One region of the Proteus vulgaris genome, then DNA from elsewhere that is predicted to be linked to it. Evidence: predicted binding sites of a transcription regulator. Region 1 holds the regulator's gene; the other holds the start of a gene.

Region 1 (4,864 bases):
TTAATATGTAGTTACAATAATGGTTAAATAGCGCCAAGATGGCGCAACATAAAATCAACAATATCTATTTGAGCTCATATCATTATTATTCAGGATAATATCCACATATAATCATTTCATGCAGAGCAATTAGGTATCAAATAGAAAAAATTGCCGATAACTGGGCACAAGTAAAACTTTTATAATGAAAAAAGGCAATAGCCAATCCAAAAACCAGAATAATCATCTAAACTATTTTTCAGAGGTAGTTATAACTATCATATATCACCGAATATACATGATATGATTTGTGCATTTTATCACCAATAATATTGGTCATTAGCCATATTTAAAGTTCTTATTAATTAATAATATTAAAATTTAACGCTACGATATTAGTTTTTATTGACATCGAAAAGAGTGATAAAAAGACAAAAAGCCTTTATCACTAATTAAACATTAGATGATAAAGGCTTTAAATAGAAAAGCTGATTAGTGTACTTTTTTAGCAGATAGTAAGGTTTGAGGCAGAATAAAAGAAAACGTACTTCCACTCCCAACTTTACTTTCAATATTCAATTGTGAATGATGATGAAGCAGTGATTTTTTCACAATTGCCAACCCTAATCCTGTACCACCAGAATGACGAGAGCGTGCCTTATCAACACGGTAAAAACGTTCTGTTAAACGTGTTAAGTGTTCAGCACTGATCCCTGAGCCATTGTCGGAGACACTAAATAACATACCTTGAGGAATTTTCTTCCAGCTGACTTTTATTGTTGTGCCTTCTTCTGTGTGATTAATCGCGTTATAGACTAAATTAGAAACGGCACTACGCAATTGCTCTTCATTACCACGTACAGCCCACTGTTCATCAATATCAAAGGTAATATGATGTTGGCCTTGGCTTAGTGAGTTTGCCTCTTGTTGCAATAAAGTTAAAATGGCGGGTATATCGACAATCTTATTTAAATCAATATGAGGAGCTGATTCAATACGGGAAAGTTGTAAGAGCTGCTTTACCAACGTATCCATCCGTTTAGCTTGTTCCTGCATTGTCATTATCGCTTTATGTTCTGCGGGTTTTTCTGCACTATTTTCTTCCATCATTTCAAGATAGCCTTGAATAACGGTTAAAGGCGTTCTTAATTCGTGGCTCACGTTGGCAAAAAAATCACGTCGTGCATTTTCTAGTTTATTTTTTTCTGTCACATCTCGCGCTACCATTAGGCGCTGATCTTCGCTATATGGCATCACACGAAATTCCACAATAGAGCCATTATTAAGAGAAATCGTTAAAGGGTGACTAAAATCGCCTGCGGTAAAATAGTGCAAGAAATCTGGGTAACGTAATAAATTAAAAATATTTTGCCCGTTGTCTTCTGGCCAGCGAAAACCTAATAAATGTTGAGCTAAGCTGTTACACCAAAAAATATTACCTTCATTGGTCATCATTACAACCGCATCAGGTAGGCTTTCAGCCCCGCTTCTAAAACGCTTAATTAAATCACCTAATTCTCGACGTCGCTTACGATTACGTTGCTGTGTTTGTCGAATACCATAAAAAATAGGCTCCCATCCTCCTCTGCCTTCGGGGGGTAAGACTGAGCGATCGAGCCATAACCATTTAGACAATTTCATCAAATTATAAGCATGCCAAACCAAAGCACTAAGAAGTGATACCACCAGTAGCCAAGGAAGATGGCCAATAAAAAGCGATAATACAAAGGCAGGTAAGCAAAATAGACATAGCCCCCAGACGAGGGCTTTCCATGATAGTCGTTCTAACACCTGACGATTACTCCCATATTGACTTAGAAACGGGCAGAGAAGCGATATCCCGTTCCACGTACTGTTTGTATCATTCGGTCATGACCATCTTCTTCAATGGCTTTACGTAAACGACGAATATGCACATCCACAGTACGGTCTTCGACATAAACATTCGTTCCCCAAACATAGTTTAGCAGTTGTTCTCTGCTATATACGCGTTCAGGATGAGTCATAAAAAAGTGCAGGAGTTTAAATTCGGTAGGCCCCATATCAATCGGTTTATCTTGACTCGTTACTCGATGAGAAACAGGATCAAGCGATAATCCATTGAATTCAATGATATCTTCCGCTGACATCGGTGATAAACGTCGTAAAATTGCCTTCACACGGGCGACAAGCTCTTTAGGTGAAAAGGGCTTGATAACATAATCATCAGCTCCCGTTTCTAAGCCTTGGACTTTATCTTCTTCTTCCCCTTTTGCCGTTAACATAATAATAGGGATGTCACGAGTATTACTCTCTCGCTTCATCTGTTTTATTACCTGTAAACCGGAGCCTCCGGGGATCATCCAATCTAATAAAACCAGATCAGGGTAAGGATCGATAAGAAAACTCAATGCAGAATCATAATCTTCTGCTTCAATTGGTTGAAAACCATTTTGTTCTAAAACAAAACAGATCATCTCTCGAATTGCGGTTTCATCTTCAACAACAAGAATACGCCTTGCCATACTCTATCCTGTGTAATGTATATAGAGGGTCAAAATGATTATGATGCAGTTTTATGACAGATTTATGACTAACCTTAACATTACTGAAATACCATGGTGTTGTTAAGGTAAATAAATCATTTTTTGGTGAAAAATCGCTCAAAAAAAGGCTTACTGTTGAGTTTTCACTAAAAAAGCAAGGTGCGCTATACTCTGAGCAAATAAAAAAGAGGGATAGCAATGCGGATTATTCACACATCAGACTGGCATTTAGGGCAATATTTTTTTACTAAAACCCGCGCACAAGAACATCAACAATTTCTTGATTGGTTATTAGTACAAATTAAGGTTCATCAAGTTGATGCCCTAATTGTTGCTGGTGATATATTTGATACTGGCTCACCCCCAAGCTATGCCAGAGAGCTGTATAATCGCTTTGTTGTTGCAATGAGAGACACACAATGCCAATTAGTTATTTTAGGTGGCAATCACGATTCCGTCGCAACACTCAATGAATCTAAATCACTATTGGCATGTTTAAATACCACTGTTATTGCCAGTGTTCATACCGAAACGCCGCAAGCACCGTTAATTCTTCGTCAAAAAGATAACGCGCCAGGAGCATTACTGTGTGCGATCCCCTATCTACGCCCTAGAGATATGATAACTAGCCGAAGTGGGCAATCCGGTGCTGAAAAACAAAACGCGCTAAAAGAAGCGATTGCTGATTATTATCAAGTTCAATATCAAGCAGCTCTCGATTTACGTGAACAATTGAACGCCAAGATCCCTATTATTGCGACAGGCCATCTGACAACGATTGGTGCAAGTGTGAGCGATTCTGTACGTGAAATATATATCGGTACTTTAGAAGCCTTCTCTGCAACCCTATTTCCTGAATTTGATTATATTGCTCTTGGCCATATTCATCGCCCTCAAGTGGTGAATAAATCAGGACATATTCGTTACAGTGGTTCACCAATTCCTTTAAGTTTTGATGAGAGTGGACAACAAAAAAGTGTCTGCCTTATCGATTTTGAGCAAGATAAATTAGCTGAGCTTACGCTACTCCCTATCCCCGAATTCCAGCTATTGCGTACAATTGCAGGATCATTAAAAGAAATAGCCACACAGCTTGAAAATTTTAAAAACCAATATGCTGAAACAGAGACGACTATCTGGTTGGATATTGAAGTTTCTACACAAGATTATCTCAGTGATATACAAACTCGTATTCAAGAGTTAACTAACAACCCACTTTTTGATGTGGTTTTATTAAGAAGATCTAGAAAACAACGCCAAGTGCTCACTCAAAATGAAAAAGAAACACTGACAGAATTAACGGTCTATGATGTTTTTGAAAGACGTTTAGAACAACATGAGTTTGATTCAGAAGAAACTAAAACGCGATTAACCACATTATTTAAACAAGCAGTTGAAATGGCAGAACAAGAGGATAACGAAGTAAAATGAAAATCTTAAGTCTGCGCTTTAAAAATATTAACTCCTTAAAAGGTGAATGGAAAATCAACTTTAACCAAGAGCCTTTTGTTAGCAACGGATTGTTTGCGATTACAGGCCCTACCGGTGCGGGAAAAACCACCCTTTTAGATGCCATTAGTTTAGCGCTTTATCATAGAACCCCTCGATTAGATAAAGTAACACAATCTCAAAATGAATTAATGACGCGCCATACCGCAGAGTGTTTAGCCGAAGTTGAATTTGAAGTCAAAGGTGTCGCTTATCGTGCATTTTGGGAACAACGCCGTGCTAATTATAAAGAAGATGGCAATCTTCAGGCACCACAAGCTGAACTCGTCAAAATAAATATCACTGGGGGGGAAGACAAAATATTAGCGAGCAAGATAAGCCAAGTAAAAGAGATGATCATTAATATTACAGGGCTGGATTTTGACCGATTTACTAAATCAATGTTGCTTTCACAAGGACAATTTGCAGCATTTCTTAATGCAGATGACAAATCTCGCGCGGAGTTACTCGAAGAACTCACTGGTACAGATATTTATCGTCATATTTCCCAATCAATCTTTAAACATTGGCGAGAAGAAGAACAAACGTTAAAAACACTCAAGCAACAGGCTGAAATGATGGCATTATTAGATGAAAATGCCCGCCAAGCTTTATTAACGGAACAAACAGATCTTTTTGCTAAAGAGAGCCTCTTACAAAAAGAACAACAGGAATATCAAGTAGCAAAACAGTGGCAAGAAAAAGAGATTGAACTCAATAAAAACAAAACTTTTGCGCAAACTGAGGTTAATTTAGCACAAGAAGCATTAGTGGCAGCAAAACCTGATATTCAACGTCTTGAAAATAGTGAACCTGCAGAAAAAATTCGCCCGATTTATGATGAAAAAAATCGCCTATTAAAAGAACAAGCC
Region 2 (4,864 bases), 340 kb from region 1:
TTATGGCCATTCCATGGCATTTTTGGCTCAGGCCCGACCCTTGATGATGCATTTGGCTTAATTGATACCGCTGAAAAATCAGCTGAAATTCTGGTTAAAGTGCTCTCTATGGGGGGAAAAAAGCAGACTATCTCTACCGAAAATCTCATTGCATTAGCTAAACGTTTTAATGTTTCTCCAATGCGCGAAGCACTGAAATAACACCTATTTCTTTGTGACAGAGTCGTTCCTTTGTCACAAAGAAAAACACAATAATAATGGTATGAGGAAAAACTCATGGGTAGTGGAATTATATTAGGCATTTTCTGGCACTTTGTCGGTGCCGCCTCCGCTGCATGTTTTTATGCTCCACTGAAAAAAGTTAAAAGATGGTCATGGGAAACCATGTGGTCTGTGGCTGGAATATTTTCTTGGATAATTTTACCTTGGACAATCAGCTACTTATTGCTCCCTGATTTTTGGTCATATTACGCGTCTTTTGGTAGTGAAATACTTGCATCATTTTTTGCTCATTACTTCCATCCGTTATAGTATTATATTTTCCTTCTTGTAACGTCACTAACAATTGAAAAAATAGACTTTCTTCTTCAGCAATGTCATTTCCTGTCACTTTACTTAATTTATCTATTATTTTTTGTGATTTTATAAAATTAGTTTTATTTAATAGCCAATGTGAACCTTTATCTTTATTATTTACAGGAAGAAATTGATTAATATTATTTAAATATTTAAACTCTGATATAGAGCGATATAGAACATTCGTTAAATTCAAACCTGAAACATTATCAAATAAATGGTAATCCTCAGATTTAATATAACAAACCGTTCCTGGACATAATGTATAAGGTCGGCCATTAAGGACATGTAATCCAATACCTTGCGTAACAATAAATATTTCACTGAAATCATGAGTATGTTCAGGAAATATCGGTTGTGGCATCCTAGGCTCTACAGCTATAGGTTGATTTGGTGCTGAAAAATAATCTTCACTGTATAATTTCATTTAGCCCCCTTAGCATAATTATTATTTACTTTCTCAAATAATTCTTTTATTAAGAAATACTTTTGAAAAATACGGTTGAAAAATAAAAATATAAAATAAAGTGGACTGCTAGGTAAAATAATAAGAACAACTAATTCTAAGCAGTAAAAATAAAAATCACCTTTAACATTCAGACAAGAAGCTTTTATTTTTGGCAAAAAATCAAAGAATAGCCTCATAAATTAATAAATTTGTGAAGTCACAGGCAATTAATAATGTATTAAATCTTATTTTCTCACTTAATTATTGCTCGATTTAACCGATATTCCCTCACCTATATAGATGAGGGAAATGATAACAATGTGGCTTAAACGATTAAATATTCAGAATAAGATAATATTCAAGATAAAATTAACCGTTATTTTTTATTTCCTAAAAACTGCCCAAATTCTTCAATACTCGGATAAGAAGATTGTGTGCCTTTTCCGGCAACACTTAAACCTGAAAACATCACCGCTTTATTTAATGCTTCTTCAATATTATTAGTGTGAACATAATAATGGGAAAAACAACCAATAAAAGCATCACCTGCTCCACTGGTATCTATCGCATCAACTTCAATAGCAGGAATGTATTTTTCAATGTCACCATTCATCCATAATGCGCCCTTTTCACCTAATGTGACAATGACATTCTTAAAGCCTTTTTGTAGTAAAGAACAAGCGGCTTCGCGAATTTCATCCATTGTGGTGATTGGCATACCTGTCAAAATTTCAAGCTCTGTTTCATTCGGAACAAAAAAATCACAACGGGCAGCAATATCAAGATCTAATGCTTTTGAAGCGGGTGCAGGGTTAAATAACACAGGAATATGGTGTTTGTTACCAAACTCAATGGCGTGATAGACCGTTTCAAGTGGGATTTCTAATTGCAGTACAATTATTTTGCATTTTTTCAGACTATCGGTCGCTCTATCAATATCTTCTGGCGACAAATGCTGATTAGCACCTTTAACAATTAAAATGCTATTTGACGATTGGGAAGTCACAAAAATAGGTGCAACACCACTTGTTGTACCTGGTACTTTTTCAACATAACGTGTATTGATGCCATAAGATCCTAAATTCATGATGGTGTTATCCGCGAAAATATCATCGCCGACTTTTGTTAACATCATCACTTTTGAATTTAATTTAGCAGCAGCAACCGCTTGATTTGCTCCTTTACCACCACAACCAATTTTAAATGCTGGCGCCTCAAGGGTTTCACCCTCTTTTGGCATCCTATCTATATAGGTGATCAAATCCACCATATTTGAACCAATCACTGCGATATCCATAGCGCCTCTTACTCTTATGTAAAATTTATAAATGTGAAAATAGTGACATTTTGATAGATGTATAACAGTATCATGTTATTTAAATATCATTTGTGATTGTTATCCCGTTAAAACAGCACTAATATGTTGCCAAACTAACATGAGTGATAAATAACAATCTTCTTATTAAGGAATATACAATGCGTCCATTAGCTAATTATATCGATCATACCCTTCTTGCTGCAGATACAACTGAAGCACAAATCAAGAAATTGTGTGCTGAAGCAGCTGAACACGGTTTCTTCTCTGTTTGTATTAACACTTCTTACATCCCTTTAGCAAGAACTTGCCTTGAAGGGAGCGATGTAAAAGTATGTTGTGTTATTGACTTCCCATTTGGTGCTGGTTTAACTGCAACAAAAGCATTTGAAGCCGCTGAAGCTATCCGCCAAGGCGCACAAGAAGTCGATATGGTTATAAACATCGGTATGTTAAAAAGCGGTCGTTTAGACTTCGTCAAACAAGATATTGAAGCTGTAAAAGCGGCTTGTGGTAACACAACACTGAAAGTTATTTTAGAAACTTGCTTATTAACTGACGACGAAGTACGTTTAGTTTGTGAAATGTGTCGTGAGATCCGCGTTGATTTTGTGAAAACATCAACAGGATACAGTACAATGGGCGCCACAGAACATCATGTTGCATTAATGCGTAAAACAGTAGGTGACGAAGTGGGCGTAAAAGCGTCTGGTGGTGTTCGCGATCGCCAAACAGCATTAAACATGATCAAAGCAGGTGCAACGCGTATCGGTGCTAGCGCAAGCGTCGCTATCGCAACAGATTCAGATGCGCCTGAATCAAACTACTAATTATTTAGCGTATATTTTCTTGGAGTACGCTATTCAATAACACAAGGATCCTTCGGTGATAGAGACCAAACAGCACGAACGTTTGCGCCGCCTCAGTGAATGTATAAAACGCTCAGGTCGCATACATCTTAAAGACGCCGCGAGGATCCTTGAAGTTTCTGAAATGACAATTAGGCGTGATCTTAGTTCTGACGCTGAAAATCCATTTCCAATGTCATTATTGGGTGGCTATATTGTTGCATTAGCCCAGCCTCATTTTGGATTAGTTTCAACATCATCCGATATTATTACACCAGATCAAACAGAAGAACTTCACATACCCAATCTTGCCGCCGGTATGGTCTCTGAAGGTGATGTCCTTTTTTTCGATAACGGACAATTAATTCCGACACTAATTGAACTTATTCCTGATAATCTGCATTTCACAGGGATCTGTTATTCTCATCGTGTATTTTTGGCATTAAGCCAGAAGAAAAATGCCACCGTATTACTCTGCGGAGGTGAATATCGCCCTAAAAGTGATTCATTCTACAATCCTACCCAACCTTCTTATCTTGATAGCATTAATCCTAAGAAAGCCTTTATTTCAGCTGAAGGTGTTCATCTCGATTTTGGCGTTACCTGCTATAACATCGACGATCTTTATATGAAGAAAAAAGCGATGGATAAATCTATTCGTAAAATTTTACTCACCAAATATCACTATTTTGATGAAACAGCGACAGGCAACATGGGCGATTTAGCTCAGTTTGATGTTGTTATCACTGATAGAAAATTAACAGATGATTACGAAGATTATTGCCGAAAAAGCTCAGTAAAAGTGATTTATTAATTAAAAGTAGAGAACTAACTAAAATAGATAATAAAGAAAAATCAACCTTAAATTAAATAAATTATATTTATTCTCTTTTATAAAAATAAAGAAAATTCACACCACTTTTTAATTGCTAATGCAAAAAAAAGTGGTTACTATGCCCGCGATTTATTATTTCTTATCCATTTCACTTAACTGCAAGGAGGTATCCCATGACAACTACAAATATGAATACTCTTTGCGGACAATCTCAGAAGTAATCTTTTTTCCTTCTTTTTGCTGTCCGCCAATCAATTTATTTTTTATCCTTTACATTATATGGATTGGTATATGGACAAGTGTGTTCATTATTTATCTGATAGCGTTTGTTATATCGCATCGGATAATACTTGGATTGAAAGCAAAGCAATCCAACAATTAGAAACAACGGCTCAACTTCCTGATATGACTTATGTCGCAGGTATGCCAGATCTACATCCTGGTCGTGGTTATCCCATCGGCGCAGCCTTTTTTTCTGTTAATCGTTTTTATCCTGCCTTAGTCGGAAATGATATCGGCTGTGGTATGACGCTCTTTCAAACGGAATTTAAAAACAGCAAACTTAACTTAGATAAAGCAGAAAAACAGTTGAGTGAAATGAGTGATATCGCACCTTCAGAATGGTTAGAAGCTCATCTACCAACTGAAATGCAAAACCACTCTTTTGCTGGCTCTTTAGGCTCTATTGGTGGTGGTAATCATTTTGCTGAATTCCAACAAATCGACCAAGTGATCAATGAAACGCTTTTTGCTGAAAGTGGTATCAATAAAAAACAGTTATTGCTATTAGTCCACAGTGGCTCAAGAGGTTTAGGACAATCTATCTTACGTGCCCATACAGA

The links. Region 1 encodes PhoB, which activates phosphate uptake and scavenging genes when phosphate is short. Its sites were predicted from a motif close to CTGTCATAAAACTGNCNNAT; they were not measured.
Region 2: a site for PhoB is predicted at 2,370-2,389, ahead of rbsK (ribokinase). Genes of this name have one in related genera too.

The regions. Positions count from the first base shown of each region.
Region 1 is NZ_CP090064.1:729,106-733,969, reverse strand. It holds gene phoR (phosphate regulon sensor histidine kinase PhoR) at 472-1,770, opposite strand; gene phoB (phosphate regulon transcriptional regulator PhoB) at 1,794-2,483, opposite strand; gene sbcD (exonuclease subunit SbcD) at 2,703-3,935, shown strand; gene LW139_RS03455 (AAA family ATPase) at 3,932-4,864, shown strand, end outside.
Region 2 is NZ_CP090064.1:386,962-391,825, reverse strand. It holds gene rhaD (rhamnulose-1-phosphate aldolase) at 1-201, shown strand, start outside; partial or broken gene LW139_RS01985 (L-rhamnose/proton symporter RhaT) at 277-507, shown strand; gene LW139_RS01980 (AraC family ligand binding domain-containing protein) at 434-940, opposite strand; gene rbsK (ribokinase) at 1,401-2,321, opposite strand; gene deoC (deoxyribose-phosphate aldolase) at 2,501-3,169, shown strand; gene LW139_RS01965 (DeoR family transcriptional regulator) at 3,225-4,001, shown strand; gene LW139_RS01960 (RNA ligase RtcB family protein) at 4,314-4,864, shown strand, end outside.